One region of the Halomonas sp. 11-S5 genome, then DNA from elsewhere that is predicted to be linked to it. Evidence: predicted binding sites of a transcription regulator. Region 1 holds the regulator's gene; each other region holds the start of a gene.
What was found. Region 1 encodes sigma-54, which starts transcription at its own class of promoters, with help from an activator protein. Its sites were predicted from a motif close to TGGCACNNNNNTTGCTNT; they were not measured.
Positions count from the first base shown of each region.

Region 2: the regulator sigma-54 is predicted to act here: its motif matches at 8,939-8,956, upstream of OP497_RS06935 (ANTAR domain-containing protein).
Region 3: the regulator sigma-54 is predicted to act here: its motif matches at 7,640-7,657, upstream of flgB (flagellar basal body rod protein FlgB).

Region 1 covers NZ_JARANW010000003.1:179,037-189,291, forward strand. Annotated here, with positions in the region: gene yjgA (ribosome biogenesis factor YjgA) at 1-299, opposite strand, end outside; gene pmbA (metalloprotease PmbA) at 420-1,760, shown strand; gene OP497_RS03870 (HPr family phosphocarrier protein) at 1,766-2,035, opposite strand; gene rapZ (RNase adapter RapZ) at 2,039-2,959, opposite strand; gene OP497_RS03880 (PTS sugar transporter subunit IIA) at 3,014-3,487, opposite strand; gene raiA (ribosome-associated translation inhibitor RaiA) at 3,495-3,803, opposite strand; gene OP497_RS03890 (RNA polymerase factor sigma-54) at 3,963-5,387, opposite strand; gene lptB (LPS export ABC transporter ATP-binding protein) at 5,530-6,255, opposite strand; gene lptA (lipopolysaccharide transport periplasmic protein LptA) at 6,255-6,785, opposite strand; gene lptC (LPS export ABC transporter periplasmic protein LptC) at 6,782-7,366, opposite strand; gene OP497_RS03910 (HAD hydrolase family protein) at 7,370-7,927, opposite strand; gene OP497_RS03915 (KpsF/GutQ family sugar-phosphate isomerase) at 7,971-8,966, opposite strand; gene OP497_RS03920 (calcium/sodium antiporter) at 9,006-9,956, opposite strand; gene OP497_RS03925 (ATP-binding cassette domain-containing protein) at 10,094-10,255, shown strand, end outside.
Region 2 covers NZ_JARANW010000006.1:100,243-110,497, reverse strand. Annotated here, with positions in the region: gene OP497_RS06980 (diguanylate cyclase) at 1-185, shown strand, start outside; gene OP497_RS06975 (hypothetical protein) at 274-492, shown strand; gene OP497_RS06970 (PhoH family protein) at 563-1,975, opposite strand; gene OP497_RS06965 (hypothetical protein) at 1,959-2,198, shown strand; gene OP497_RS06960 (patatin-like phospholipase family protein) at 2,200-3,234, opposite strand; gene OP497_RS06955 (nitrite reductase (NAD(P)H) small subunit family protein) at 3,317-3,769, opposite strand; gene nirB (nitrite reductase large subunit NirB) at 3,815-6,391, opposite strand; gene OP497_RS06945 (FAD-dependent oxidoreductase) at 6,388-7,674, opposite strand; gene OP497_RS06940 (hypothetical protein) at 8,153-8,302, opposite strand; gene OP497_RS06935 (ANTAR domain-containing protein) at 8,299-8,898, opposite strand; gene OP497_RS06930 (nitrate reductase) at 9,275-10,255, shown strand, end outside.
Region 3 covers NZ_JARANW010000019.1:57,034-67,288, forward strand. Annotated here, with positions in the region: gene flgK (flagellar hook-associated protein FlgK) at 1-151, opposite strand, end outside; gene flgJ (flagellar assembly peptidoglycan hydrolase FlgJ) at 217-1,260, opposite strand; gene OP497_RS12995 (flagellar basal body P-ring protein FlgI) at 1,262-2,332, opposite strand; gene OP497_RS13000 (flagellar basal body L-ring protein FlgH) at 2,398-3,045, opposite strand; gene flgG (flagellar basal-body rod protein FlgG) at 3,140-3,922, opposite strand; gene flgF (flagellar basal-body rod protein FlgF) at 3,961-4,719, opposite strand; gene flgE (flagellar hook protein FlgE) at 4,742-6,040, opposite strand; gene flgD (flagellar hook assembly protein FlgD) at 6,066-6,761, opposite strand; gene flgC (flagellar basal body rod protein FlgC) at 6,766-7,173, opposite strand; gene flgB (flagellar basal body rod protein FlgB) at 7,189-7,599, opposite strand; gene flgA (flagellar basal body P-ring formation chaperone FlgA) at 7,801-8,469, shown strand; gene flgM (flagellar biosynthesis anti-sigma factor FlgM) at 8,572-8,865, shown strand; gene flgN (flagellar export chaperone FlgN) at 8,862-9,311, shown strand; gene OP497_RS13050 (EAL domain-containing protein) at 9,375-10,255, opposite strand, start outside.

The sequences.
Region 1 (10,255 bases):
TGATCGCGGCGCAGCGTCTCGTTCTCGATCGCGTCGAACACCGCCTGGATGCCGTCGAGGTCTTCGCCGCGCATCAGCTTGCCGACGTACTGCATGTGGCGGCGGCGAGCCTCGCGGGCCTTGATGCGTGCCGTCTCCTCGATGGCATGCAGCAGGTCGTCGGAGAGCGGGAAACGGGCGCGCTGGGCATCGCTCATGGCGATGATCTGCTCGCCGAGCTGCTGCAGGGCCTGCATCTCGCGCTTGATCTGGGACTTGCTGGGCCGCTCGTCGGCCGGGGAGAGGTCATCCTGGGTCATGCCGGTTCCACTTCAGTCGGGATCGAATTGCGCACTAGTATATCAGCCCGCGGCACGGGGCTGGACAATGCACCATCGACAGGGCCGGCCCGATGGCCGACCAAGTGAGGAGAGACGTTCATGACACAGGCTTTCGATGCCGCCGCGCAGCAGACCCTGCTGGAGAGTCGCGCCCGGACGGCCCTGGACCTGGCCCGTCGGCTGGGGGCCGATGCCTGCGAGGTGGGGGCCAGCGTCGACCAGGGCGTCGGCGTCAGTGTCCGCGAGGGCGAGGTGGAGACGGTCGAGCTGTCGCGGGACCAGGGGATCGCCGTGACCGTCTATGTGGGGCAGCGCAAGGGCAGTGCCTCCTCCAGCGACGCCGGCGAGGCCTCGGTGCGTGCCGTGGTCGAGAAGGCCCTGGCCATCGCCCGTCACACCGGCGAGGATCCGGCCTCGGGCCTGGCCGAGGCGCGACGGATGGCCAGCGAGCTGCCGGACCTCGATGTCCACCATCCGTGGCCGCTGTCCATCGATGCGGCCACCGATCTGGCCCTGCGCTGCGAGTCGGCCGGCCGCGGCATGGCGGGCATCAAGAGCTCCGACGGGGCCAGCCTCTCCAGCGGCGAGGGAGTGCGCGTCTATGCCAACAGTCACGGCTTTCTGGGCAGCCAGCGCGGCAGCCGCCATTCGCTCTCCTGCATGCTGATTGCCGAGGACGAGAACGGCATGCAGCGCGACTATGACTACACCAGCGCCCGGGACCCACGCGATCTGGCCGCCGCCGACGCGGTGGGCGAGAGTGCTGCTCACCGCACGCTGCGACGCCTGGGTGCCCGTCGGCCGGTCACCGGGCGGATGCCGGTGCTCTTCGACCCGACCCTCGCCAGTGGCCTGATCGGCCACCTGATGGGGGCGATCGCCGGAGGCGCCCTCTATCGCCAGGCCTCCTTCCTGTGCGATCGGCTCGATACTCCGCTCTTTCCCGAGTGGTTCAGCCTCGGTGAGCGGCCCATGGAAGTCGGCGCCATGGCGAGCTCGCCGTTCGACGGCGACGGCGTGCAGACCCGCGACAATGTCTTCGTGCGCGACGGCCGCCTGGCCAGCTACATGCTCTCGGCCTACAGTGCCCGGCGGCTGGGCCTGGAGACGACCGGCAATGCCGGGGGGGCGCGCAACCTGCGCATCACCGCACCGCTGGAGAGCCGCGAGGCGCTGCTCGCCCGCATGGGCCGCGGCGTGTTGGTCACCGAGCTGATGGGGCAGGGGGTCAATGGCGTGACCGGCGACTACTCCCGTGGCGCCGCCGGTTTCTGGGTCGAGGACGGCGAGATCCAGCATCCGGTGGAGGAGTTCACCATCGCCGGCAACCTGGAGACGATGTTCCAGGGCCTGGTCGGCGTCGGCGACGATATCGATACTCGCGGCAGCATCCATACCGGCAGCTGGCTGGTCGACGAGATGATGGTGGCGGGTGGCTGACGCCGTCAGCCGTCCTCCTCGAAGCGGGCCTCGAAGAGTCGGGTGATCGCCTCGAGGGCCGCCTCGGCGTCCTGCCCTTCGGTGCAGACCTCGAGCTCGGTGCCGTAGGGGGCGGCGAGTATCAGCAGCGACATGATGTTGTCGGCATCGGCCTGTTGGCTACCGCGGCATACGGTGACCCGGGCGGCGAAGGGCTGGCAGCATTGCACCAGCTTGGTGGCGGCGCGGGCATGCAAGCCGCGCCGGTTGGTCAGGGTCAGCTTGCGACTCGGCACGCGTCAGGTTCCTTCCTGCTCTTGTTTATCCCCGGCCACGTCCTGGTCGGCGGGGAGGGTGATTTGCACCCTTAGTTCACGATGGCGCAGCCGCACTCCGGCATGCCGGCTCGCCAGCTGATCGGCGAGGCGTTCGGCCAGGTAGACCGAGCGGTGCTGGCCGCCGGTGCAGCCGATGGCCACGGTGAGGTAGCTGCGCTGGCTGGCCTGGTAGTGCGGCAGCCAGCGCTCCACCCAGGCGAGGATGTCGTCGAGCATCTCGCCGACGATCGGGTAGCCGTCGAGGAAGGCGATGATGCTAGGGTCGCGCCCGGTGGCATCACGCAGCGCCGGATCCCAGTAGGGGTTGGGCAGGCAGCGGGCATCGAAGACGATGTCCGCATCGAGCGGCACGCCGCGCTTGAAGCCGAAGGACTCCACGGTCAGGGTCATCCGCTCGGCGCGGTGGCCGGCGACCTGGTCGGTGATGCGCCCCCGGAGATCGTGCACCGAGAGGCGCGTGGTGTCGATCACCAGGTCGGCGAGGTCGCGGATCTCGGAGAGGGAGTGCTCCTCGGTATCGATCGCCTCGGCAAGGGTCATGTCGCTGCCGCGGGTCAGGGGGTGTCGGCGGCGGGTCTGGGAGTAGCGTTCGAGGAGCACACGCACGTCGGTGGTCAGATAGACCACTTGGCAGTCGACCCGGCGGCCCCGCAGCTCCTCGAGCAGCTCGGGAAAGCGCTCCAGGGCCGCGGGCAGATTGCGGGCATCGATGCTGACGGCGATCGAGGAGCGCAGCGAGCGGTCATCCTGCAGTTCATCGACGAGCGGACCGAGCAGCATGGCCGGCAGGTTGTCGATGGCGTAGTAGCCCAGGTCTTCCAACGCCTGCAGCGCGATCGACTTGCCGGAGCCTGACCGGCCACTGATGATCACAAGCTGCATGCGGGTCTCCTGGTCGTGGGTATGGCCGGGCAGAGGCCCCCTAGGCGGGAGGGCTCAGCCGGCCGAGGCCTGTCGTCGGATCGCCTCTGTGAGGCGTTCATGGAGTTCGCGCTGGCTGGTGCTGTGACGCAGCCCGGCCCGGGTGTCGGCATCGTTCATCACGCTGGCGACTTGGCCGAGCAGGGCCAGGTGGGCCTCGTCGGCTTCCTCGGGCACCAGCAGCACGAACACCAGGTCGACCGGCTCACCGTCGATGGCGTCGAAGTCCACCGGTTCGGCCAGCTTGAGGAAGCCGGCGATGGGGGCCTTGCAGTGGGGGTTACGGGCATGGGGAATGGCGACCCCGTGGCCGATACCGGTACTCCCCAGCCGCTCGCGCCCGATCAGCCGGCTGAAGACCTCCTGGCTGTCGAGACTGGGCGTGTTCTGGGCGATGAAGGTGCTGAAGAACTCCAGCACGCGTTTCTTGCTCCCTCCAGGCACATCGAAGAGGGTGCGCTCCGGGGGCAGGATGGCGTCCAGTGTCATGACGGAATCAGCGGGCACCGGCGCCCTGGGCGCGGGCCTGGGCCTTTTCCTTGTGCTTGACCAGTTGGCGATCGATCTTGTCGGCCAGCGCATCGATGGCCGCGTACATGTCGTTGTCCATGGCTTCGGCATGCAGTTCGGCACCGGCAGCATGCAGGGTACAGGCCGCCTGCTGGCGCTCCTTCTCCACGGAGAGGGTGACCTGCACGTTGGTGATATTGTCGTAGTGGCGCTCCACGCGGGTGAGCTTTTCTTGCACATAGTCACGCAGGGCGTCGGTCAGTTCCACATGATGGCCGGTGATGTTGACTTGCATGACACGCTCCTTGCTCTTTCGGGTTATGGGTCGATTGTAACCCTTTTTGCTGTTCTGCATAGCCCCTCGACCGAGGGGATTCGAAAGGCGCATGACCGGCGTCATTTCAACCGCTTGCGGCCACGCGAGAGGAGGAAGTCCGGGGCCTGCGGGAGCGCCTCAACGCAGCCGCTTGCGTTCGCTGGAGGAGGGGATGCCCATCGCTTCGCGGTACTTCGCGATCGTGCGCCGCGCGACGCTGATGCCGGCTTCGTCGAGCAGAGTGACCAGCTTGCTGTCGGAGAGGGGTTTGCGAGGCGGCTCGTCCTGGATCAGCTTGCGCAGGCGCGCGCGGATGGCGGTGCTGGAGTGGGCATCGCCCTCGCTGCCGCTGCCCCCCACCTGGCTGGAAAAGAAGTACTTGAGCTCGAACATTCCGCGCGGGGTGTGGATGAACTTCTGGGTGGTGACCCGCGAGATAGTCGATTCGTGCATCTCCACGACCTGGGCGATGTCGGCCAGGATCAGCGGCTTCATCGACTCCTCGCCGCGCTCCAGGAAGTCGAGCTGGCGCACCATGATCTCGCGGCCCACGCGCAGCAGGGTGTCGTTGCGGCTGGAGAGGCTCTTCATCAGCCAGCGCGCCTCCTGCAGGTGGTCCTTGAGGAACTGGTTGTCCTCGCTCTTGTCGGCCCGTCGGATCAACGCGGCATAGTCGGGCTGGATGCGCAGCCGCGGCATGGCCTCCGGGTTGAGTTCCACCTGCCAGCCATCGCGGGTGTGGCGGGCGATGAGGTCGGGGATGACATAGGCGCCATCGCTATCGGAGAAGGCGCTGCCGGGGCGCGGGTCCAGGGAGCGCACCCGCTTGATCACCGTGTTCAGGGCGTCGTCGTCGAGGCCGAGCCGGCGCTTGAGCAGGCGGCGATCGTCGCCGGCGAGCGCCTCTAGGAACTGGCGGATCAGGCGGCGGGCCTGCGGCAGCAGCGGGGTGGTGTCGGGCAGGGCAGCCAGCTGCAGCATCAGGCACTCGCGCAGGTCGCGGGCGAAGACCCCCGTGGGCTCGAACTGCTGCAGGCGCAGCAGCACCTGCTCGACTTCGCGGGTCTTGAGGCCGTCGAGGCCCTGGGCCCTGAGGCCGTCACGGATATCCTCCAGGGGCTGGGTCAGGTAGCCGTCGCCGTTGACGCCGTCGATCAGGCTTTCGGCGATGTGCAGCTGGCGTGCGTCCAGGTCGGTCATGGCCAGCTGCCAGGCCAGGTGGCCCTGGAGGCTCTGGCCCGATGCCTGGCGCTCGAAGTCCGGGCCCTCGCCACTGCCGCCGGTGGGCGCGGTGCCGAGGTCCTGGTAGGTGTCGGACCAGTCGCTGTCGGTGCTGAGTTCGTCGGGGATCTCGCTGGCCCACTCCTCGTCGGTCGCCTCGCTCACCGCCTGCTCGCCGAAGTCATCCTCGACCTCGAGCATCGGGTTGGATTCCAGCGCCTGCTGGATCTCCTGGCGCAGGTCCAGGGTCGAGAGCTGCAGCAGCGCGATGGCCTGCTGCAGCTGGGGGGTCATGGTCAGCTGGGTACCGACACGCAGTTGCAGGGACGCCTTCATGGCCATGAGACGAGTGCCCTCGACTTGCCGAAAACCCCAACCCTAGCCGCTGGTCGGGGGGCTTGCAAGCGCAAAAAATGCAACAATCGTGCCATGCGCAATCTTCATGCCGTCGCGGAATAACGACAGATATATCAGGTGACTGTGGTCAGAGACGGAAGTCCTCGCCCAGGTAGACCTCGCGGACCCGCTGGTCGGCGAGGATCGTTTCAGGATCTCCATTGGCGATGATGCGCCCGTCACCGACGATGTAGGCGGTATCGCAGATGTCCAGGGTATCGCGGACGTTGTGGTCAGTGATCAGCACCCCGATGCCGCGGGCCTTGAGCTGGCGGATGATGCCCTTGATCTCGCCCACCGAGATGGGATCGACCCCGGCGAAGGGTTCGTCGAGCAGGATGAAGGCGGGCTCCGTCGCCAGCGCACGGGCGATCTCGACCCGGCGGCGTTCGCCCCCGGAAAGGCTCATGCCGAGGTTGTCGCGGATATGCGTCACGTGGAAGTCCTCGAGCAGCTGCTCGAGATGGTCCCTGCGAGCGGCGCGGTCGAGCTCCTTGCGGGTCTCGAGGATCGCCATGATGTTGTCGGCGACCGACAGCTTGCGAAAGATCGAGGCCTCCTGGGGCAGGTAGCCGATGCCGGCCCGTGCCCGCTCGTGCATGGCCGCCGTGGAGAGGTCGAGGTCGTCGATACGGACTTCCCCGGCGTCGGCCCGCACCAGTCCGACGATCATGTAGAACGAGGTGGTCTTGCCGGCCCCGTTGGGGCCGAGCAGCCCGACGATCCGGCCCTGCTCGATGGAAAGGCTGATGTCCTGCACCACCCGGCGTCGCTTGTAGCTCTTGGCCAGATGGAGGGCGCTCAGGGTCTTCATCACTGGCCGTCCTGCTGCTCGGGTTCCAGGGTCATGCGTACGCGCTGGCGTTCATTAACGCCCTCGGCCTCGGCGCGCGCCTGGACCACGCGACGGTCGAGGAAGTATTCCAGGTAGCCGCCGTCGAAGGTATCGCCGCTCTGATGCAGCTCGGCCCGGTCGATCAGCTCGATGCGGCGCTCGGCGACATGGTAGACGATGGTGCGCCCCCAGCCGCGGACCAGAGGCTCGTCCGGGGCGGGCTTCTGCTCGATGTAGGCGCGTTCGCCGGTGGCGGTGGCGCGAGCCAGTTGGCCCTGGTCGTTGCGCTGGATCTCCACCCGGGCGCCGGTCAGCTGCATGCTGCCCTGGCGGATGTCCACGTCGCCGGTGTAGACGGCGGTACCGGCACGATCATCGAGGTCGAGACGGTCGGCCGTCACCTCGACCGGGGCGCTGGCATCGCCCTCCAGGGCCAGGGTTGGTGCACTGCCCATCAGCAAGCCGACCATAGCAAGGGTCAGCAAGGGGGCTAAGGGGGGGGGCGTCATGACTCGGGCTCCTCGCGGGTGTCGGGCGGATGGTGGCCGCGTACATTGTCGGTCAGCCGGGCGCGGTTGTCATGGATCCAGGCGTCGAAGTGCTCGCCACGCATCCGCTGGGGCGGCTGGCGCAGCTGGGCCGGGGTGTCGCTCCAGGCATGGCCGCTGTCGGCGTCGAAGTGGAGCACCTCGGTGTCGAGCTGCCAGCGCTCGGCGGGGGCCAGGAGTCGTGCATTGCCGGAGAGGGTCAGTGGGTTGCCGCCCGTCCCCAGGGTGCCGCGCTCTCCGCTGGCCAGCCAGACCCGTCCCGAGTCGTCCAGCAGCCGTCCCTGCGGCTGCTCCAGACGGGTGACGTCGTCATGCGGGGTGTGGGTCAGGCGCGGCGAGTCGAGCCGCTGGTGGGGGCGTCCTTGGGCATCGAAGCGGGTCAGCCTGGCGTCTTCCAGGTAGTAGTCCGGCTCGCCGGCCTCGCCCCCCGGCACGGGGCCGGGGAGCGGGGTGTCGCGCAGGTCGAGCAGCGCCAGTCCGCCGCCCAGGGCGAGCAGCAGCAGCAACAGGCCGGTGCGAAAGCCAGGGCGCGGCAAGCGCATGGCTCAGGTCGTGCCGTGCAGGTAGGTGTCGAGTACGGCGTCCCAGTGCCCCTGGGCCTGGAGCAGGGTGTCGCAGATCTCGCGCACGGCGCCATGGCCACCCACGGCTTCGGTAACCCAGTCGGCATGCTGGCGGATATAGGCCGGCGCGCCAGGCACGCTGATGCCGACTCCGGCGCGTCGGATGGCGGCCACATCAGGCATGTCGTCGCCGCAGTAGGCGACCTGCTCGAGCTCCAGCCCCAGGCCGCGGCACAGCTCGCGCAGCACGCTGAGCTTCTTCTCGGCCCCCTGGAAGACATGCTTGACGCCCAGCGCGGCGGCACGCTGGTTGACCATCGGCGAATCGCGGCCGGTGATCAGCGCCACCACGATGCCGGCACGCTGCGCCAGCTTGATGCCATGGCCATCGTGGGTGTGGAAGGCCTTGATCTCGACGCCATCGGCCTGGAAGTAGAGGCGTCCATCGGTGAGTACGCCGTCCACGTCCAGGGCGAGCAGGCGGACGCGGCGCAGGCGGTCGATGAGTTGGCTGTCGAGCGGAGGGGAATCGAGGCTCATGGTGTCTCCAGCAGTCTGGGGCTTGGGGTGGGCGTAAAGGGCGTCAGATGACGCCGCTGGCGAGCAGATCATGCATGTGCAGGGCGCCGACCGGGCGGCCGTCGGCATCGACCACGGCCAGCGCCGAGATGCGGTTGTCCTCCATGATGCGTACCGCCTCGGCGGCCAGGGTGTCCGGGGCGATGCGCTTGCCGGGCCGGGTCATGACATCGTCGACGGTGAGGCCCGAGAGGTCACTGTGCTGGTCGAGGGTACGGCGTAGGTCGCCGTCGGTGTAGACCCCGGCCAGGCGTCCGTCGGCGTCGACCACGCAGGTGAAGCCCAGCCCCTGGCGGGTGATCTCCAGCAGGGCATCACGCAGCGGGCTGCCCAGGTCGACCCTGGGCAGTCGAACGCCTTCGTGCATCAGATCGGCGACCCGCAGCAGCAGGCGCTTGCCCAGGCTGCCGCCGGGGTGGGAGAGGGCGAAGTCCTCGGCGGTGAAGCCGCGTGACTCGAGCAGCGCCACGGCCAGGGCGTCGCCGAGCGCCAGGGCGGCGGTGGTGGACGAGGTGGGGGCCAGGTCCAGCGGACAGGCCTCGCGCTCGACGCCGGCATCCAGGTGGGCGTCGGCATGGCGGCCGAGGGTCGAGCCCGGTCGGCCGGTCATGCTGATCAGCGGCGTGCCCATGCGCTTGAGCAGGGGCAGCAGGGCGGTGACCTCGGCGGTCTCGCCGGAATGGGAGAGGGCCAGCACCACATCGCCGGGGGTGATCATGCCCAGGTCGCCGTGGCTGGCCTCGCCGGGATGCACGAAGAAGGCCGGTGTGCCGGTGCTGGCCAGGGTGGCGGCGATCTTGCCGGCGATATGGCCCGACTTGCCCATGCCGGTGACCACCACGCGTCCGCGGCAGGCCAGGATCAGCGCGCAGGCGTGGTCGAAGGCATCGTCGAGGCGTCCGGCCAGGGCGGCGATGGCCTGCTGTTCCAGTTCCAGGGTACGGCGGGCACTCTCGCGCAGGAGGGACGTGCCGGCCGCTGAGGGAGCGTCATTGGTCATGGCGGTGATTGTTGCCCGTTGTGGGGTTTCACTCAAGGGTCAGCCGACGGCGGAAGGGCCGGCGATGCCGAGCCAGGCCAGATAGCCGGCATAGCTTATCACCAGCAGGCCCCCGGGCAGGCGCCCCAGGTGGCCGCGGCGGTTCCACAGCAGCAGCGCCCCCAGGGCCAGGGTCAGCAGCAGCATTACCGGGTAGTCGCGACCGGCCGCGGCGGGGTCCGTGGCGCCCGGGGCCAGCAGCGCCGGCACCGGAAGCACGGTCAGCATGTTGAAGAGGTTGGAGCCGATGACGTTGCCGATGGCCAGGTCGTGGTGGCGCTTGAGAGCGCTGGCCAGGCAGGCCGCCAGTTCCGGCAGGCTGGTGCCGATGGCCACCACGGTCAGCCCGATCGTAAGCTCGCTGACGCCGAGTCCTCGGGCCAGCTCGCTGGCGCCCCACACCAGGGCGCGCGAGCTGGCCACCATGATCACCAGCGTGGCCACCAGCCAGCCCAGGGCCTGGCCCATTGGCATGCCGGGGATCTCGCCGGCACTCTCGTCATCGGGGGTGTCGGCGCGGAACAGCCACCACAGGCTGAACACCAGCAGCACCAGCAGCAGCACGCCGTCGAAGCGCTCGAGGTGGCCGTTGGCCAGGGCGTAGCCGGCCAGGCCCGTGGCGCCGAGCAGCAGCGGCAGCTCGCGGCGCACGATGGAGAAGCGCACCGGGATCGGCACCACCAGCGCCGTCACGCCCAGCACCAGGGCAATGTTGGCGATGTTGGAGCCCAGCGCATTGCCGATGGCCAGGTCAGGCGCGCCATCGAGAGAGGCCATCACCGAGACCACGATCTCCGGTGCTGAGGTGCCCAGCGAGACGACGGTCATCCCCACCAACAGGGTGCTCATGCCAGCCCGCCAGGCGGTGGCGGCGGCGGCACCGACGAAGCGGTCGGCACTCCATAGCAGGCCGACGAAGCCGAGCATGACGATCAGCAGGGGGAGAAGCATGGCGAGATCCGGGACGGTGAGTGGCGGGCGCACATTGAACATGTCGGGCCCGGGCGGTGCAAGACGCGCGGGACGCTGGCGCCGCGGGGCATGGTTAGGATACGATGTTCGATAATATTTTCGAGGATGGTAAAACGATGACGGACTCGCCCTTCGTGGAAGTGGAGAGCCTGCACTTCTCGCGCGGCGAGATGGACATCTTCCGCGGCATCGATCTGGTCATCCCGCGCGGCCGGATCACGGCCATCATGGGCCCCAGTGGTACCGGCAAGACTACCTTGCTCAAGATGATCGGCGGT
Region 2 (10,255 bases), on a different contig from region 1:
TCGAGGTGGCGGACACCACGCTGCGGATCACGGTAAGCCTGGGGCTGGCGGTGCTGCCGCCCGAGGGCAGCCTGGACCTGGCGCTGTCCCAGGCCGACCAGGCGCTCTACCGGGCCAAGCATGAGGGGCGAAATCGACTGGCCGGATCGCCGAACTATCCCTGGATCCGCAAGGATACCCGTTGATGACGGGGCGGGTGGCTGGAGAATCGCGGGCGATATCGGCAGGATGGGTACCATCCACAATCCACCACGCAACACGAGGAGCATTGCCATGTCCCTGTCGGAAGACTTTCGCCTGCCGGTCGCCTGCCCCAGCTGCGGCAGCCATCTGATGCGCGTCTCACAGGTCAAGAACCCCGATGACCAGGTGCACTGCGCCTCCTGCCACCGCTTCATCTGCCTCTGGCATGAGGCCCAGACGGTGCTGAAGAAGGGCCCCGGCAGCGAGAGCGAGGCGCTGATCGAGAAGGCGGTCAACCGCGGTTCCTGACGGCACGGGACGAGCCGGGAAGCGTCGAACGAAGGGCCGGGCCCGTCAGGCACCGGCCCTTGTGCGTCTGCTAGAGCAGTTCCTCGCCGGCAAGGGCCAGGCGTGAGCGCTCGACGCTCTTGAGGGTGACGTGGCCGGCATGGGGCCAGTCGCGGAAGTGCTGGACCACCGTTGCCATGCCGCAGGTGTTAGCGGTCAGATACGGCGTATCGATCTGCCCGACATTGCCCAGGCAGACGATCTTGGTGTTGCGCCCGGCGCGGGTGATCAGCGACTTGAGCTGCTTGGGGGTGAAGTTCTGGGCCTCGTCGATGATCAGGAGGGTGTCGTTCAGGGTGCGCCCGCGCATGAAGCCGGGGGCGCGAATCTGCACTCGCGAGCCGAGCAACTGGCGAGTGGCGTCATGGTTCCAGGTGCTGCTGCCGTCGTGCTCGTCGCGCAGTAGGTTGTCCATGTTGTCGTGGAAGGCGCCCATCCAGGGCGACATCTTCTCCTCCTCGGTGCCCGGCAGGAAACCGATGTCCTCGCTCATCGAGATCGGGGCTCGGGTGAAGACGATGCGTTCGAAGCGCTTGGTGTCCAGGGTCTGCTGGAAGGCGGCGGCCAGGGTCATGAAGGTCTTGCCGGTGCCCGCGCTGCCGGCGATGGTCACCAGGTCGATGTCGTCGTCCATCAGCAGGTTGAGGGTGAAGTTCTGGCGGCTGTCGTGGGCATGGATCCCCCAGACGCTGGTGCCGTGGCGGTAGTTGGTGAGCAGCTCGAGGTGGGCATGCCTCGGCCCTACCTCGCGCACGATGGCCTCGAAGCTGGCGCCGTTGTCGCTGTCGGAGACCAGCATGCCGAGGTGCCATTCGCGGGGGATGTCGCCGGCGAGGCGGTAGACGACCCTGTGATCGTGGCGAACGACCTTGACGTCCACCGCCAGGCTGTCCCAGAGCCCGCTGCCATCGTGGCCGGCATCCGGATAGATCCGGGCGCCGTCGATCATGGAGTCGCTGTCCTCGAAGGCGCGATCGGTAAGGTAGTCCTCCACCGGCACCCCCAGCGCGGCCGCCTTGACCCGCAGGTTGATATCCTTGGTGACGAGTATCACCGAGGCGTCCGGTCGTTCGTCGTGTAGCCGACAGGTCTCGGCCAGGAGGCGGTTGTCGGGGCTCTCCTCCAGGGGATCAAGCGGTTTCAGATTGGTGTAGCAGAGCAGGCGCAGGCGGCCCTGAGGGCCGGTGAGTCGGGGGATGGGAATACCGTCGCGGATCTGGTCGATATCGACGTTAGCAGTGAGGTCAGACAGGGTGCGGCTGACCTGGCGGGCGGTGCGGGCGATCTCACGGATGCCGTTCTTGTGCTTGTCGAGCTCCTCGAGCACGGTCATGGGGATGACCACCTCGTGCTCGTCGAACTGATAAAGGGCGGCAGGGTCGTGGATCAGGACATTGGTGTCCAGCACGTAGAGACGGGTGGCCTTCTTGTCGATGCGTACCATCGGCGCAGTTCTCCTTGTCGTCATAGTGTCGACACTGACGGCGCTCGATGTCAGCGATGTGACAGGCGCGCGCGGTGTCGTCCCGCTCGATGCGACGTTCACCTCCTTTGCTGTGGCCCTGCCTGGTGGGATATCTCTCGAATGGCGAAGTGCCATCCTGCTCGATCCTGAACGGTGCCTGGTCATGTTGCAACGCAATATTACGGTGGACCCTCAACGCTGACTCAGCGAGTGGCCTCGATCTCCTGGTAGATGCGTTCCACGTCCAGGGTGGAGCGCTGGCCCAGGTCGTCGAAGTGCTCGGCGAGCCAGGCCTCGGTGGTCGCGCGCCCCAGCTCATGCAGGTGGCAGAGGAAGGCCCACTCGGCATTGAGCTTGCTGGAGACGGAGAGGTGAGCCAGCGGCTCGTCGCCACTGAGGTGGTGGAGCCGGGCCTCCCCGTAGCAGCCGATGTCGATGTCATGCTCGCCGAGCAGCTTCTGCAGCATCACGATCGTGCGCACCTCCTTGATCAGGGCGGAATTGAAGGTGATCTCGTTGAGGCGATTGAGGATGTCCGCGGCGTTGGTCGGCACCTCCTGGCGATACATGGGAGTGATCTGCACCACCAGGATGTCTCCTGCGCTGCAGTCGTGCAGCAACGGCGAGAGCGAGGGATTGCCCATGTAGCCGCCGTCCCAGTAGGCCTCGCCGTCGATCTCCACCGCCTGGAAGACTGTGGGCAGGCAGGCCGAGGCCATCACCGCATCGAGGCTCATCTCCTCGCGGGAGAAGATCCGTTGCTTGCCGCTGCGCACGTTGGTCGCGGTGACGAAGAGCTTGAGGTTCTCGCAGGCCCGGACCCGCGCGAAGTCGACCCGTTCGGCGACGATGTCTCGCAGCGGATTGAAGTTGAAGGGATTGAAGTGGTAGGGCGAGACCAGCCGGCTCATCAGGTCCAGGGCGATATAGCCGGGGGAATGATCGAGGCTCCAGTTGCCGGTCAGCACGTCCAGCGGCGCACGGCGCACGGGGCTCGCCATGCCGGCTCGGCTGACGGCCCGCCAGAAGTCGCGCAGGGCCACGCGGGCGGTGGATTCGTCGCCGCGGGTCAGGGCATCGGCCATCACCACGCCGTTCATGGCGCCGGCACTGGTGCCGCTGATGCCCTCGATCTCGATGCGCTCGTCCTCGAGCAGACGGTCCATCACGCCCCAGGTGAAGGCGCCATGGGCGCCGCCACCCTGCAGGGCCAGGTCAATCTGTCTTTTCTCGCTCATCTCCGCTCTCCCGGTGCTTCATGATGCTGCGTCGCATCACACTATCAGCATATCGGCCGAGGCGGGGAGCGGCCAGCCAACCTCAGGCCCGGATCATCACCCTGTCCTCGTGGAAGCTCACCGCCCAGGTGCGCAGGCGCAGGCCGGGGTTTTCCAGACACTGGCCGTCTGTCAGCCGGTAGTGGTGCTTGTAGAGCGGCGAGGCCACCACCGGTTGGCCCTTCAGGTCGCCGACGATGCCCCGGGCGTTGACGTTGGCGCCGGCGATGGGATCGTGGTGGTCGATGGCATAGAGCTCGCTCTCGTGGCCGGCCTCTCCCGGCGTGTTCGGGCCGGGTAAAGTGCCTTCCGGCGTGTTCGGGCCGGCTGGCTGCGGCGTGTTCGGGCCGCATGGAATATAGAAAATGGCCACCTGAGCGGGGCCCTCGGCGGTTTCCACCCAGGCGGCGACGCCGGAGAAGGGCACCAGGTCGGCGCGGTGGCAGAGGCGTTGCCAGGTCTGGGTCATGGGATTGGTCGCGGTAGCGGTCGTCATGGATAGGTATCCTTTTGATGGGTGCTCGGTGGGGTCACATGAGGATCAAGCTGGACGGAGCTGGCCGCGCTCGCTGGTCATGATGATGTCCGGGTCGGGGCGGCTGTCATTGACGAAGCTTCTGAAGCGCTTGAGCTTCTCGGGGTCGCCGATGGCATTGGCCCACTCGCACTGGTAAGTGTCGACGACGGCCTGCATCTGGCTTTCCAGCTCCTCATTGATGCCCAGGCTGTCTTCGAGCACCACCGCCTTGAGGTAGTCCAGGCCACCCTCGAGGTTCTCGCGCCATACCGAGGTGCGCTGCAATCGGTCGGCGGTGCGCACGTAGAACATCAGCAAGCGGTCGATGGTGCGGATCAGCGCCTCGTCGTCGAGGTCGGTGGCGAATAGCTCGGCATGGCGCGGGCGCATGCCGCCATTGCCGCACACATACAGGTTCCAGCCGTTCTCAGTGGCGATCACGCCGATGTCCTTGCTCTGGGCCTCGGCGCACTCGCGGGTGCAGCCCGAGACACCGAACTTGAGCTTGTGGGGCGAGCGCAGCCCCTTGTAGCGGTGCTCGAGCTTGATCGCCATGCCCACGCTGTCGGCCACGCCGTAGCGGCACCAGGTGTTGCCGACGCAGGACTTCACGGTACGCAGCGACTTGCCATAGGCGTGGCCGGTCTCGAAGCCCGTCTCGATCAGCTCGCCCCATATGTCCGGCAGGTCCTCCAGGCGGGCGCCGAACAGGTCGATGCGCTGTCCGCCGGTGATCTTGGTGTAGAGGCCGTATTTCTGCGCCACCTGGCCCAGCACCACCAGTTTGTCGGGGGTGATCTCCCCGCCGGCGATGCGCGGCACCACCGAGTAAGTGCCATTCTTCTGCATGTTGGCCATGAAGGTGTCGTTGGTGTCCTGCAGCGGGACATGGGCGGCGTCGGTGATGGGCTCGTTGAAGCAGGAGGCGAGTATCGAGGCCACCGCCGGCTTGCAGATGTCACAGCCTAGCTTCGGGGCTGATGAAGAGCCTGGCTTCGGGGCTGATGAAGAGCCTGGCTTCGGGGCTGATGAAGAGCCTGGCCGGTGGGTGTCGGGATTGCCGTGCTTGTCGATCAGCTCGCCGAAGGTCTTGATGCCCTCCACGCGGACGATGTCATAGAGCCCCTGGCGGGTGTGGGCGAAGTGCTCGCAGATCGACGGGTCGACCTCCACGCCGCGGGCCTCGAGTTCGTGGTCGACCACGCTCTTGAGCAGCGCCGCACAGCCGCCGCAGCCGGTGCTGGCGCGCGTCTCGCCCTTGACCGTGGCGAGGTCGCTGGCGCCGGCATCCAGGGTCGCGCAGATGTCGCCCTTGGTGACGTTGTGACACGAGCAGATCGTCGCGGTCTCGGGCAGGGCATCGGGCCCCAGGGTCGGCGCGCCTTCGTTCGAGGGCAGGATCAGCGAGGCGGGTTCCTCGGGCAGCTCCATGCGGTTGGCGTAGTACTGCAGCAGGGTGTCGTAGACGCCGTTGTCGCCCACCAGCATGGCGCCGACCAGGCGCTTGCCGTCGCTGGAGACCACTAGCTTGCGGTACTCCTGCTTGAGCGGGTCCAGATAGCGGAACATCCGCGCCCCCGGGGTCTGGTTGCCATGGGCATCGCCGATGGCGCCCACGTCGACGCCGAGCAGCTTGAGCTTGGTCGACATGTCGGCGCCGCGGAAGCTCTCGCCCTCGCCGCCGAGCAGGGTGTCGGCCGCCACCTTGGCCATCTGGTAACCGGGGGCCACCAGGCCGAAGATGCTCTGGTTCCACAGCGCCACCTCGCCCACGGCCAGTATCGCCGGGTCGCTGGTCAGGCAGCGGTCGTCGATCACCACGCCGCCCCGTTCGCCGACCTCCAGGGCGCAGTCGCGAGCCAGCTCGTCGCGGGGACGGATGCCGGCGGAGAACACGATCAGGTCGGTCTCCAGCACCTTGTCGTCCTGGAAGACCATGCGGTGCGCGGCGTCCACACCGTCTTCGATGCGCTGGGTGGCGCGGTCGGTGTGCACCTGCACGCCCAGTGCCTCGATCTTCTCGCGCAGCAGTTCGCCGCCCTCGGCGTCGACCTGCATGGGCATCAAGCGTGGGGCGAATTCCACTACGGCGGTGTCCAGGCTCAGGCCGCGCAGGGCATTGGCCGCCTCCAGACCCAGCAGCCCGCCGCCCACCACCACGCCGGTGGCGGCGTTTTCGGCGGCGCTGCGGATGGCGTCCAGATCATCCAGGGTGCGGTAGACCAGGCAGCCGTCGCGGTCGTTGCCGGGAATCGGCGGCACGAAGGGGAAGGAACCGGTGGCCAGCACCAGGCGCTCGTAGGGGATGCGGCCCTCGGTGGTGACCACCTTGCCGGCGTCGCGGTCGATGGCGGTGACCGCCTCGGCGAGACGCAGTTCGATGCCGTGCTCGGCGTAGAAGTCGCCGGTGGAGAGCGCCAGGGACTCGGCGTTGCGGCCGCTGAAGTACTCGGAGAGATGCACCCGGTCATAGGCCAGGTGGCGCTCCTCGCCGAACACGGTAATGGCGTAGCGCTCGGTGGCGCCCTGTTGGACCAGCTGCTCGACCAGGTGGTGGCCGACCATGCCGTTGCCGATGATGATGAGACGTGGCTTGTTCATGCGGCCTCCTTCTGGGGGTGGGTCCTTGATGCGTGGGCGTCGAGCAGGGCCTCGGCATCGGCCGCGCCGAGCAGCAGGGCCTGCCGACAGGGGCCGAGGTCGCGCCCGGCCTGGGCCTGGGCGAAGTACCAGGCGCCCATGGCGGTGTCGCCATAGAGCACGGCCCCGTCGATGCGGCCGTTGCGCAGCAGCAGGCGGCGATAGTCGCCCTGCTCGGGGTCGTGGTAGCTGAGGACCTCGTGGTGGTCGTCCGGCGCGGTGGGGCCGAAGGCATAGAGCGACACGCCGCTGACCTTGAGCTTGGTGGCGCTGGGGGCGTCCTCGTAGCCCGCCACGGCCTCGCCGCACAGGTAAGCGGCCAGCACTTCGACCTGGTGCCAGATCGGCTCCACGAGGCCATAGGTGGTGCCCTGGAACTGGCAGCACTCGCCTAGGGCATGGATGGCCGGGTCCGAGGTGGTGAGGAACCCGTCGACGACCAGGGCGCGGTCGGCCACCAGGCCGGCGCCGCGTCCCGGCTCGACGTTGGGGGTGATGCCGGCGGCGACAACCACGCAGTCGGCCGGCAGCCGGCGGCCATCCTCGAGATGCACCGCGGCGACCCGGCCGCCGCCGCCGTCCTCCAGGGCGGCCAGCCGCGCGTCGGTGTGAACCGCCAGGCCGCGACCGGCGAGCTCGGCCTCCAGCAGCTGGGCGGCGGTGGCGTCGAGCTGACGGTTCATCAGCCGCGATGAGCGCTGCAGCACGCTGGTGGCCATGCCCTGCTTGCGTAGCCCCTCGGCAGCCTCGAGACCGAGCAGGCCGCCGCCGACGACCACCGCCCGTCCGCCAGTCCCGGCCGCCGCCGCCAGCGCCTGGGCATCGTCCAGGTCGCGGAAACCGTGCACGCCGTCGAGGCCGATGCCAGGGACCGCCGGCAGGGTCGGTCGCGAGCCGGTGGCCAGCACCAGGCGGTCGTAGTCGATGACGTGACCACTCGTCAGGGTGAGGCGGCGGGCCCGGCGATCGAGGCCCTTGACCCGCTCGCCGAGTACCAATGTCACGCCCTGCTCGGCGTACCAGTCGGCCTCGCGCAGGGTCAGGGCCGCGCGATCCATCTCGCCGGCCAGCCAGGGCGAGAGCAGGATGCGGTTGTAGGCCGGGGTGGGCTCCGCGCCGACTACGGTGATGCGGGCCGGTCGTCCGGGGTGTCCGGCCAGGGCCTCGACCAGCCGATGGCCGGCCATGCCATTGCCGACGATCACCAGGTGCTCGATCGGTGCCGGGGAATGTCGGTGACTCATCGCTTCACCTCTCTCGCGAACAGGCGCGAACAAAAAAAGACGCCTCGACGCTGCCCGACATCGGGAAGCGCGGAGACGTCTTCGTCATTGAATGGCGCGATCGCCATTGATCGCGGCTTTCCCGTTACCATCAAGAATCTGGCCAGCTGACCATGAAATCTATATTTCTCCTTTATTTCCAGTGCAATAGAGTCACGTCTTTCCGGCTTCCAGTTCGCCTTGTTCTGGCGGGGTTGCACATCAGTGGTGCGTGGTGGCGTCGAAATGCACGGGGCTGTAGCACTCCTCCTGGGTGCGGCGATCCAGGTGCCGACCGTTAGCCTGCATGTACCGGGCGATGGGCTCGGCGAAACGGCCGGCGGCCTCGGGGCGCAGCACCGCGGCAGGGGCAAGCCGCTGTCGGCGGGGTCCTCTGTGAGGCGGGCGCCGCTGGCGCCTGCCAGGTCAGGCGACAAGGTGAGGGTATTGCCGCTGCGGCTCAGGGTGATGGGCGCCAGGATCTCGCAGGGCGCTCGCCCCAGCCCAGGCTCATGGCCAGCGGCAGGGGCGCAAGCATATGGGCGCCATCGAGCAGAGGGATGAAACCCAGCGTCAGGCGGGTGAGTTCCGGTGAGGGTGTGGCGGTCATGAGAGCGGCCCCTTCTGCAGGCGTTCGAGAATATCGATGACGCTGTCGGCCACCTCGGCGATCCGCTGGCCACGGTCCATGGCCAGCTTGCGCAGCATGCGATAGGCCTGATCCTCGTCGCAGTCCTGGTGCTTCATCAGCAGCCCCTTGGCCCGCTCGATGCGTTTGCGTTCGACCAGCTGGTTGCGCGCGCGATCGAGCTCCTGGCGCATCGACTGGAAGGCATCGAAGCGGGTGATGGCGACCTCGATGATCGCCTTGACCCGGCCGGGGAGCAGGCCGTCGACCACATAGGCACTGACGCCGGACTTGAGGGCCGCCTGCATGGTCTCGGGGTCGTGCTGGTCGGCGAAGAACACCACTGGGCGCGGGTTCTCGCGATTTAGCAGCGCCATGCTGTCCAGGGTGTCGCGGTCGGGGGATTCCATGTCGATGATCACCACATCGGGCTGGTGGCAGGCGACCCTCTCGTTGAGGCTCGCCGGGCTGGTCAACCGGCAGATGACCCGGTGGCCCTGGCGGGTCAGGGCTTCCTCGATCATGGCGGCGCGGACGACCTCGTCGTCGACCAGCAGGATCTTCAGGGGTGGTGGCATAGGGTGTGTCGCTCGTGGCTCGGCTTCTGATGGCAGCAGTGCTGCAAGATGCATTCCAGACTCGGCGTTACCCGTCGCACGGGGCCCGGCGGCCCTGGGTCGTGTCCGCTAGGCGGCCGATATGGTCCAAAATGGTGCAGGTGAAGCCGATGGCGCCCCTGGCATGGTGCAGGAGGCGAGGGCGCGGGGCCTGATTCCGTACCCAAGCCGCCAGGTGCCAAGGAGTAGGGGCTTGCTGGCACGGGGATTGCTTGATTCCCCCTTATCAGCGGGGAGGCACTGTGTCGCCTCCCCATCACGGCAACGACGCCCACCGCTGGATTCCCTCGGGAATCGCGGTGGGCGTCGTCGTCTGCAGTCCTGAAAGGAGGTCGAGATGCATCAGGCCCGAACCACCTGTCCCTACTGCGGCGTCGGCTGCGGCGTGCTGGCGCGGCTCGAGGGCGACCGTCTCACCGGGGTGGACGGCGACAGCGACCACCCGGCCAACTTCGGTCGGCTGTGCGTCAAGGGCTCGGCACTGCACGAGACCCTGGGCGATCACGGGCGGCTGCTACGGCCCCGGGTCGATGGCGTGGAGGTCGACTGGGATACCGCCCTCGACACCGTGGCCGAGCGGCTCCAGGCAACCCGCACCGCCCATGGCGACCAGGCCGTGGCGGCCTATCTGTCCGGGCAGCTACTCACCGAGGACTATTACGTCGCCAACAAGCTCTTCAAGGGCTTCCTCGGCACGCCGCACCTGGATACCAACTCGCGGCTGTGCATGGCCTCGGCGGTGGCGGCCCACAAGCGTGCCTTCGGTGCCGATGCCGTACCCTGCAGCTACGAGGATCTCGAGGAGGCGGAACTTGTGGTGCTGGTGGGCGCCAATCTGGCCTGGAACCACCCGGTCCTCTACCAGCGGCTGCGTACCGCCAAGAGCCGCAATCCCCTGATGCGGGTGGTGGTGATCGACCCGCGGGTCACCGACAGCTGCGAGATCGCCGACCTCTACCTGGGTGTGGCACCGGGCAGCGATGCGCGGTTGTTCAACGGCCTGCTGGCCTGGATGGCCGACCAGGGCAAGCTCGACCGGGTCTACCTGGAGAAGCACACCCAGGGGCTGGACGAGACCCTGGCCGCGGCGCGGGGGGACGATACCACGCTGGAGGCCATCGCCGCCGACTGCGATGTCGATGCGGAACGCCTGGAGACCTTCTTCTACTGGTTCGCCAGCCAGCTGCACGTGGTGACGCTCTTCTCCCAGGGCATCAACCAGTCCTCCAGCGGCACCGACAAGGCCAACGCCATCATCAATTGCCACCTGGCCGGCGGCAAGCTCGGCCTGCCCGGCGCCGGCCCCTTCTCGATCACC
Region 3 (10,255 bases), on a different contig from region 1:
CCTGGACGCCGCCGTCGGTACGACTTTCGCCGAGGAGGGTCACCTCGCGGTTATAGCCCGGCGTATAGACGTTGCTGATGTTATTGCTGGTGGTGCTCAGGGCGTTCTGTGCCGCGTTGAGACCACTCAGTCCAGTCGAGAAGATGCTCATTGGCGTGTTTTCCTTAAGCCGACAAGAACGTTATCGGCTCTGCGGCGACAATCTTGAGAGCTGGTTCAGAACACAGCGGTGAATCCGGATAGGGCACTGCTGCTCGCCAGGGTCGTGCTACCGACCAGCGGCCCCATGGTGTCCATCACGGCAATCAACTTGTCGGCATAGGCCGGATCGGTCGCATAACCGCCCTGCTGCAGTGCGCGGGCCGCCTGCTCGGCGCTAGCCGCATGGGTCACCGAGGCATAACGGGGGTTATCGCCGATCAGCCTTGCGTAGTCGGTAAAGGCTTCTTCGAAGGAGTCATAGACTCGAAAGTCGTCACGACCGCGCTGCCGCTGGCCGCCGATCACCTCATGCGTGGTGATCTCGGTGGTCTCGCCCTGCCAGCGGCTACCGGCCTTGATGCCGAACAGGTTGTGGCTGTTGCCCCCGTCACGGGTGGGAATCTCATGCCGCCCCCAGCCGGTCTCCAGGGCCGCCTGGGCCAGGATCAGCTCGGCCGGCACGCCGGTGGCTCGGCTGGCTGCCTGGGCCGGCGCTTCCAGGTGCTCGAGGAAGTTCCGCACGTGAACAGGCAACTCGTCACGTGTCACCTGCGGTGAATACCCAGCCTCACCGCCCTTCGATGCCCCGACGGGGATCGCCATCAGTTCGTCGAGGAACTGCTCCGGCATCGTCACCTTGTCATCCGCTGCCTCGGGCTGGATGGCATCCGTCAGCACCCTGGGGGTGCCCCGGGGTATACCGGCCACCAGTGACTCGATATCAGCGGCCCTGCTGTCTGCTTCAGGAGGAACAAACCCGCGCCCTTCCAACTCCGCGACCAGCTTGTCGGCCAGGCCGATACCGCGACTTGCCAGGGTCTGTGACCACTGTTGGTCAAGCAGCGACTGGTAGAAGTCGGTCTGCTTGCTGTCGATGAGACCCGAGGTCGGTATGGCATCACGCATGCTCTTCATCATCATCTGGATGAACAGTGCCTCGAACTGCTTGGCGGCCTCCCCGGCCCCATCGGCAGGATCCTGCCGGGCCGTATGCTTGAGCCGTTGCAGGCCCTGCATATCCAGCGCGAACTGGCCGTCGATGTTGCTTCCCAGGCTCATGTCAGATGATCTCCAGCTCGGCACGCAGCGACCCAGCGGCCTTGAGCGCCTCGAGAATCGACATCAGGTCGGCGGGCGTTGCCCCCAAGGAGTTCAACGCATCCACCACTTCCAGCAGGTCCGCGCCCTCCACGACCTTGAGAGTGCCGGGCTGCTGCTCGACGCTGATCTCGGTGTCCTGAACCACCACGGTCTCGCCACCCCCGAAGGGATTCGGCTGGCTGACGCCCACATCGGTATCGATGACAATCGAGAGGTTGCCGTGGGCCACGGCCGCCTGGCGCAACCTCACGTTGCCATTGAGCACGATGGAGCCGGTGCGCGAGTTGAGCACCACCCGGGCGGGAGCCTCGGTGGGCGTGACCTGAACGTTCTCGACACGCGCCATGAAGTTGACGCGCGAGTTGGCATTCTGCGGGCCGTCAAGGGCGATGACCCGACCATTGCGGGCCGCCGCTACCGGGCGAGCGAACTCGGCATTGATCGCGCTCACCACACGTTGGGCTGTTCCGAAATCCGTTTCATTGAGCGCAAGTTCGAGCACTCCACCATTGGCACCCAGATCGAGGGGCACTTCGCGTTCGACCATGGCCCCACCGGCAATACGACCGCTGGCCTGTTGGTTGATCTGGATGCTGCTGCCACCGGCTTGGCCCCCGGCCCCGCCAATCAACAGATTCCCCTGGGCGATGGCGTAGGTATTGCCATCGGCCCCCTTGAGCGGCGTCATCAACAGCGTGCCGCCGCGCAGGCTGCGGGCATTGCCCACGGAGGAGACGGTCACGTCGAGACGCTGACCGGGACGCGAGAATGGGGGCAGGTCAGCAGTGACCATCACGGCTGCCACGTTGCGCAGCTGCATATTGGTCCCCGGGGGCACGGTGATGCCCAGCTGCGAGAGCATGTTGGACAGGCTCTGGCCGGTGAACGGCGCCTGTGTCGTCTGATCACCCGAGTTGTCCAAGCCGACCACCAGCCCGTAGCCCACCAGCACGTTGTCGCGCACGCCACTGAATGACGCCAGTTCGCGGATTCGTTCGGCGTGGGCCGGCAGGGCAATCAGCGCGACCATGGCCAACAGCAGGAGCCGCGCGAAAGGATTTCTCGCTAAACTTTCAACACGCATCATGCCACCACCTAGAAGGGCGAGACGTTGAGGAAGAAGCGCTGCAGCCAGCCCATGTGCTGCGCCTCGTTGATATAGCCGTCGCCGACGTACTCGATACGCGCATCGGCGACCGAGGTGGAGAGCACGGTGTTCTGGGCCGTGATGGTGCGTGGGTTGACCACACCCGAGAAACGGATGAATTCGGTTCCCTGATTGATGGCGATCTGCTTCTCGCCTCGTACCCGCAGGTTGCCGTTGTTCATGACCTCGAGTACCGACACGGTGATGGTGCCGGTGAAGGAGTTATTGGCCTCGGACCCGCCGCCACCGCTGAAGTCGCTGTCACCACTGACATCGAAGCCATATTCGGCCAACGTCTCCAGGGCGTCTGGCAGCTGTGCCAGGTCGAGACTGGATGAACCACTTCGATCAGCGTTGGACTGGCTGTTCTTGCTGGCACTGACCTCTTCGTCCAGGACAATGGTTAGAATATCCCCCACCATCCGCGGGCGGCGATCTTCGAAGAGGGGATGATAGCCTCGCTCAGCCTGATAGATAGAGCCATTGGCACGGGGTGCCGGACGGTCGGCAATCTCGATACGCTCCTGCTCACCGACTACCGAGGCACGCGGGATCTGCGCACAACCTCCCAGCACCATCAGGACCACGGCCACCATCAGTAACCGCACGCCAATCTCGCCTTTGCAGCGCCACCGCCCGTCAGTTTTCCGCCCCACCATTCTCTGCCCCAGCATGCCGCGCCACTCCTGGTTACAGCTGGGTCAGGCGCGCCAGCATTTCGTCGCTGGTTTGCACCGCCTTGCTGTTGATCTCGTAAGCCCGCTGGGTCTGGATCATGCTGACCATCTCCTCCACCACGTTGACGTTGGAGGTCTCCACATAGCCCTGGAAGAGGCGACCCGCACCGTTCATCCCGGGCATGGACTCGTTGCGCGGCCCGGAGGAGGTCGTCTCGGCATAGAGGTTGCCTCCCATACTCTCGAGCCCGGTCGGGTTGACGAACGTGGACAGGGTGATCTGGCCCACCTGGTTGTCCTGGCTGCTACCCGGCTCGGTGACGGTCACGACGCCATCCTCGCCAATGGACACCGAGAGGGCGTTGTCGGGCACGATGATCGCCGGCTCGAGCGGATAGCCGTTGGCCGTGACCATCTGGCCATTTTCATTGAGCTGGAAGCTGCCGTCCCGCGTATAGGCGGTGGAGCCATCCGGCATCAGCACCTGAAAGAAACCGTTGCCATTGATGGCCATATCCCGCGAATTGCCGGTCGCCTCCAGCCCACCCTGGGTATGCAGCCGCTCGGTGGCCACGGGGCGCACACCCGTACCCACCTGCATCCCCGAGGGCAGGCGGTCCTGAATGTTGTTCTGGGCACCGGGCTGTCGCATGTTCTGGTACAGCAGGTCCTCGAACACGGCGCGAGACTGCTTGAAGCCGTTGGTGCTGACGTTGGCCAGGTTGTTGGAAATGACATCCAGCTTGACCTGCTGCGATTCCAGGCCTGTCTTGGCGGTCCAGAGTGACTTGATCATTCCGGGTTCCTCTCGATAGTAGGTGACGACTCTGGTGCTTAACCCTGCAGCGACAGCAGGCTGTTGGCACGCTGCGCGTTCTCGTCGGCCGTGCTGATCACCTTGGTTTGCATCTCGTAGCGGCGCGCCACGTCGATCATCGACACCATGGCGTCCACGGCGCTGACGTTGCTGCTCTCCAGCGCCCCGCTGGCGAGACGCACGTTCTCATCGGCCGGCAGCGCCGCTGGCGCGTCTTGCGCCCCGCCGACGGGGCGGAACAGCCCGTCATCGCCGCGTGCAAGCTCCCCCTCGGGCGGGTTGACCAGCTTGAGACGCCCGACCGGCACCAAGGCATCGGGATCCTCCCCGGCGCCGATGGTACTGATGGTGCCATCCGCCCCGATGGAGACCTGCGCGCCCAGCGGCAGCTGGATGGGACCGCCGTCACCCATCACCGGGCGGCCGACACTGGTCAGCAGGCCATTGCCGTCCACCTGAAGGTCACCGCGGCGGGTATAGGCTTCCCCGCCGTCCGGTGCCTGCACGGCGAGCCACCCCTGCCCGTCGATGGCCACGTCCAGGGCACGCCCGGTCTGGTTGATGCTGCCGGCCGAGAGATCTACGCCCGGTGTAGAGGCCGCCACCGAGACGCGGGTGGGCAGCACGCCGTCGCCCTGCACCGGCACGGCGCGCATGGCGTGAAGCTGCGCACGAAAGCCGGCGGTATCGACGTTGGCGAGGTTGTGACTCACCACCGACTGCTGCTCCATGCTCTGTCTGGCGCCGCTCATGGCGGTATAGAGAATGCGATCCATGGGTCAAACTCCGTCGACGCGATCAGCGCAGGTTGATGGCGGTCTGCAGGACCTCGTCCTGGGTCTTGATGGTCTGGGAGTTCGCCTGGTAGGCGCGCTGGGTCACGATCATGCTGACCAGCTCGCTCGCCATGTCGACGTTGGAGGTCTCGATCGCGCCGGACTCGATCGTGCCCAGCAGCCCCGTGCCGGGAGGGCCAACCAGCTCCTGCCCGGAGGCCTGGGTGGCGGACCAGGCGTTGTCACCCTCGGGCTTCAGGCCCTCCGGGTTGCGGAAGTTGGCCATGGCGACCTGCCCCGCCGCCAGCGACTGCTCGTTGGCGTAGTTGCGGGTGACGGTGCCATCGTCCTCGATGGCGATGCCGATCAGGGCGCCGGACGTGTAGCCATTCTGGGTCAGGGAGCTGGTGGTCGAGGTATTGCCGAACTGGGTGGAACCGGCAATGTTCATGGCAAAATTCAGATCAGCTGGCTCATTTGCCATGAAGTCAGCTGAGGAGAAGGGAATGCCACCCGCGATATTGCCATCTGCGTCGACGTCACCTACGCCGGCACGCAATTGGCCGTTTACATCGAACAGAAGGTCATACTCTTCGACAGCAGGTGGGGCGGCATTGTCCATCAGCGCCTGACCGTCCATCGCCATACGGGCTGTCCAGTTATTTGCGCCTGTTTTTTCGTAGTAGACGCTGATATTGCGTGGATTGCCCAGGGAGTCATAGGCCGTAAAGTTGTTCGAGAAATGATACTCGATGTTCTCAGTGGCCGGCGGGGTGGCACTGTCGGTGCGCAGCGTTGTCTGCCGTAGATCCTGGTCGGTGACGCGCGAATCCAGGTTGAAGGTGGTGGCCACCTGGGTGGTGGCACTGGCCGGCATCTCGTCGGCCGCCACGCGTAGTATCTCGGGCTGGCCACCGCGCTGCACGTCCCCTGCTGCATTGGCCCCGAAGCCCATGAGGCGCGCGCCCTGTGAGTTCTGCAGGTAGCCATCCGGGGTCATGGTCAACTGGCCGTTGCGGGAGTAGACCACCTGCCCTGCCTGCTGGAAACGGAAGAAGCCCTGACCGCTGATGCCAAGATCCAGGTTGCGACTGGTCGCTTCCAGATTGCCCTCACTGAAGTCCTGTAACACGGTGGAAACCCGCGTCCCCAGGCCGACCTTGGAGTTGGCAAAGACATCGGAAAACTGGGCGTTGCTGCTCTTGAAGCCCACGGTCTGGGAGTTGGCGATGTTGTTGCCCTGGACGTCCAGGCTGGAGGCGGCGGCGTTCAACCCACTCAGTGCTTGTGAAAATCCCATGTCTTTTCCCCTGCGGATCATTCTTCTGTTGTCTGGAACGAGGCTACTAGAGAATCTGCTTGACGTCGGCAATACCGACCTGACCGTAGATGGCCCCCAGGTCCAGCGAGAAGGTGCCATTCTCATCGGCCGGCGTGATGCCATTGACCATGGCGTAGTTGAGGGTCTCGGCGGCAAGCGGCTTGTCCCCTCGAGTCGCCTCGATGCTGACCTGATAGGAGCCGTCCGCGGCCTTCTGCCCCTCACTGGTCAACCCATCCCAGCGGAAGGACTCAACGCCGGCAGACACCGCCCCGATGTCATAGCGGTTGACCACTTCTCCGGCACCATTGGTAATGGTGACCTTCACGTTGTCGGCGGGGGCATCGAGCTCGATGCCGAAGGGGGTGGTGTTCACTTCACCGGTCTCGCCGTGGTTGAGCAGAACCCGGTTGCCCGGCACCAGCACGCCCTGACCGATCAGGCCACTGGCCTGCAGCGCCTGGCCGGCATTGATCTGGCCATCGATGTCCTTCAGGGACTGGTTGAGCTCCTCGATGCCGCTGACGGTATTGATCTGGGCCAGCTGCGAGGTGGTCTCGTTGTTGTCCATCGGGTTGAGGGGATCCTGGTTCTTCAACTGAGTCACCAGGAGGGTCATGAAATTGTTGCGCAAGTCGGCGGACTGGTTCTTGGCCTGGTTTGCTGATGGTCCGCCGGTATTCAGGCTGTTGAGCACGCTGCTGTCGATGGTGGTCGCCATGTGCTTACCCCTCGCCCAATGTCAGTGTCTTGAGCATCAGCTGCTTGTTGGTATTCATGACCTCGACGTTGGCCTGGTAGGAGCGCGAGGCCGAGATCATGTTGACCATCTCGCCCACCGGATCGACATTGGGCATGGTCACGTAGCCTTCCTCATCCGCCAGGGGGTGGCCCGGCCGATACTCCATGCGCATGGGTGAGGGATCCTCGACCACTTCGCGGACACCGACCCCTCCGATGCCGTCGCGCGACTGTGCGCGGGTTTCGAACATGACCTGCTTGGCGCGATAGGCCTCTCCGTCAGGGCCCGACACGCTGTCCGCGTTCGCCAGATTGCTGGCGGTGACATTCATGCGCTGTGACTGGGCGCTCATGGCCGAGCCGGAGATATCGAAGATGGAGAACATCGACATGCGGTCACTCCTGGATTATTCGGGCTGCATGGCCTTCTTGAGGCCCTGGATGCGGCTGTTGAGAATCGTCAGCGCCGACTGGTAACGGACCGAGTTGTCAGCGAACTGAGTCCGTTCACGATTCATGTCCACGGTATTGCCATCGAGACTTGGCTGGTCGGGCACCCGATACAGCAGTCCGCGCGAGGAACCTGGAAGCCCCTGGCCCTCGATGTGACGCGCGGAGGTCCTCGACAGGGCCAGTCCGCTGCCATCACCGCCCTGCTTGACGGCTTTCTTCAACTCGCTGGCAAAGTCCATGTCCCGGGCCTTGTAGCCCGGCGTATCAGCATTGGCGATATTGCTGGCCAGCACCTTCTGGCGCTCCTGACGCAGCCCAAGGGCCTGCTGATGGAAGTTCAAAGAGGCTTCGAGCCGATCGATCATCCCGGCACTCCCCAGAAAAGGTATGAGTCGACTATGGAGAATAGCCAAGCTCGTGTCATGACAAAGGCCCGAACAGTCGTCATTCGGGTTGCCAATTCACGAGTTTCATCGAAGATGACAGTCGCTAGAATCGTGGCATCAGTCACCCAACCTGGCCTCGACATGCTCCGACATTGTCTATCGTCACGCTCCGCCCGGCATATGGCCCACCTGCTGGCGATGACCTTGTTGCTGCTGGCAGGACCGAGCCAGGCCGGAGAAGATGCCCTGCTGGCGAAGATTCACGCCTTCCTCTACGAGCAAGCCAGGGCCTCAGGCGACGAGGTCGTGATCGAGGTTCATCCGCCACGCGCCAGCCTGCCAACCTGCGAGCACCCCACCCCCTTTCTACCCAATGCCTCCTCACGACCGGTCGGACGCGTCTCGGTAGGCGTGCGCTGTGGCGACCAGGGGCGACAGGTGCGCTATCTTCAGGCCGAGATCCATGTCACCGGCAACTATGTCGAGCTTGCTCGTGATATCGGCGCCGGGGAGGTCATCCGACCCGAACATCTGACCGAACGGCAAGGGAGCCTGGGGCAACTGCCCCAGCAGACCATCCTCGATCCGGGCCAGGCGATCGGCCAGCAAGCTACCCGCCCGCTCGCCGCGGGCATGACGCTGCAGCGTCACCATCTGCGTCCCCGCCAGCTGGTCAAGCGAGGGCAGCGTGTGGTGATCGAGGCCCAAGGAGCGGGATTCCGGATCGCAAGAGAGGCTGAGGCGCTGGAGCCGGGGGGCAAGGGGGAGCGTGTCCGCGTGCGACTCCCTGATCGCGAGATCCTCGAGGCAAGGGTCGTTGGCGAGGGGCGCATGACCGTGGACTTTTAAGCTCACCAGCAGCACACTCGCATCTGAGCGTCACACCGCGTTAAAGTTATCGAATCGACGGCCGATACCCTTCATTACCACATCGGTCACGAGGCCATCACCGTGAAAATCGACAACCACCATCCCCTGCAGCGTCCTGGCCAGGCGGAGCCGCGTGACGACACCCGCAAGACTCAGGGGTCAGATCGCGCCCACCAGCAGGATGACGGCCCGTCAGCCACGACCCACCTGAGCCAGGCCGCCACGGACAGCAGTCAGGACATCGACACGGTGCGTGTTGAAGAGCTTCGAGACGCCATCCGCGAGGGCCGACTGGACATGCGGGCCGACCGCATTGCCGATGGCCTGATTGCGAGCGTCCAGGATCTGCTGAACAGCAAGGACGCCAACGAATGAGCCTTCGCCGCCTGCTCGAGGAACAGCGGTCTCGACTGGGGGCACTGACCCGCCTGCTCGAAAACGAACAGGAGCAGCTGCTCAGCGGAACCATCGATGGCCCACAACTCGAGAAGATCGCGCAGGAAAAGTCACGCCTGCTAGCCAGCCTCGAGGAAACCGAGTCGACTCGTGCCCGGATCCAGCAGAGGCTTGGCTATACCACTGGCGGCGACGGTGCGCGTCTGGCGGCCGAAGATGCGGGCTGCCTCACCCAGTGGCAGGCCACCCTTGAGATGGCGGCACACACTGCCCGCCTGAATGACCGCAACGGTCGCCTGGTAAGCCTGCGCATGTCGCACAATCAGCAGATGCTGGACTACATTCACCGCATCGCCGAGAAGCCCGTGTACACACCCGACGGCCGCACGACATCAGGCCAGAGACGACTGAACACCTCTGCTTGATCGCATGGCAGCACGCAACCAGCCCTGCACGCGCCTACCCTCCGACGCTCTTCTACTCAAGACTCATGGTTTCGAGAGCACCTGCAGATCGGGATAACGTCCTAGCCACTTTGCCAGCTCGCCAGCCGCCATCGGCAAGCCAAGCAGATTTCCCTGGACCTGATCGAGCCCCTTGTTCCGCGCTGCTGTGAGCTGCTCGGCCGTTTCCACCCCCACCATGACGCTTTCCAGCTGCAATGCCTTCAGGCATTGCGACAGCGCACTCAGCGCCTGGCGGGCAAACGAGCTGCTATCCGCCAGGCCATGCACTAGCTCACGTCCGATCTTTCCATGGGAAACCGGAAGCATCGCCAGGCGTATCAAGTCCACGGGGGCACCCCCCAGGTTATCGACCACCAAACGAACCCCCATTCTGGAGAGACGACGCAGCAACAGGCCATGGACTTCCGCCTGCTCGGAGAGCACCTTTCCATCGACCTCCAGGCTCAACCAATTCAGCTCACCAGACGACTGACGCAGGAAGCGATCAAGTGGACGGCCATCGAAGACCGCCTGCTCCAGCAGGCTTGCATCAAGATTGATGGATATCCTAAGGCCCGCCAGGGGCGACCCTTCTGACTGCCAGCGCTGGTGCTGAGCAATGACCTGCTCGATGACCCAACGGTCGAGCCTGACCATCTGCGCCATTTCGGCCACCATCGGCAAGAAGGCGTCAGGCTGCAGGACCCCCTGCTTAGGGTGTCGCCAGCGCACGAGTGCCTCGACACCGACGCAACAGCCGTTCTCCAGATCAACCTGAGGCTGGTAGACCACATCGAAATGACGGTCGGGACACAGCAGCGCCTCCTGCAGGCAGTGCCGAAGCGCCATGCGCTGCGAGAGCTGGCGCTTGAGGCCCTGGTCGAAGAACGCATGACCTCCAGGGCGAGCCTTGACCAGCGCCT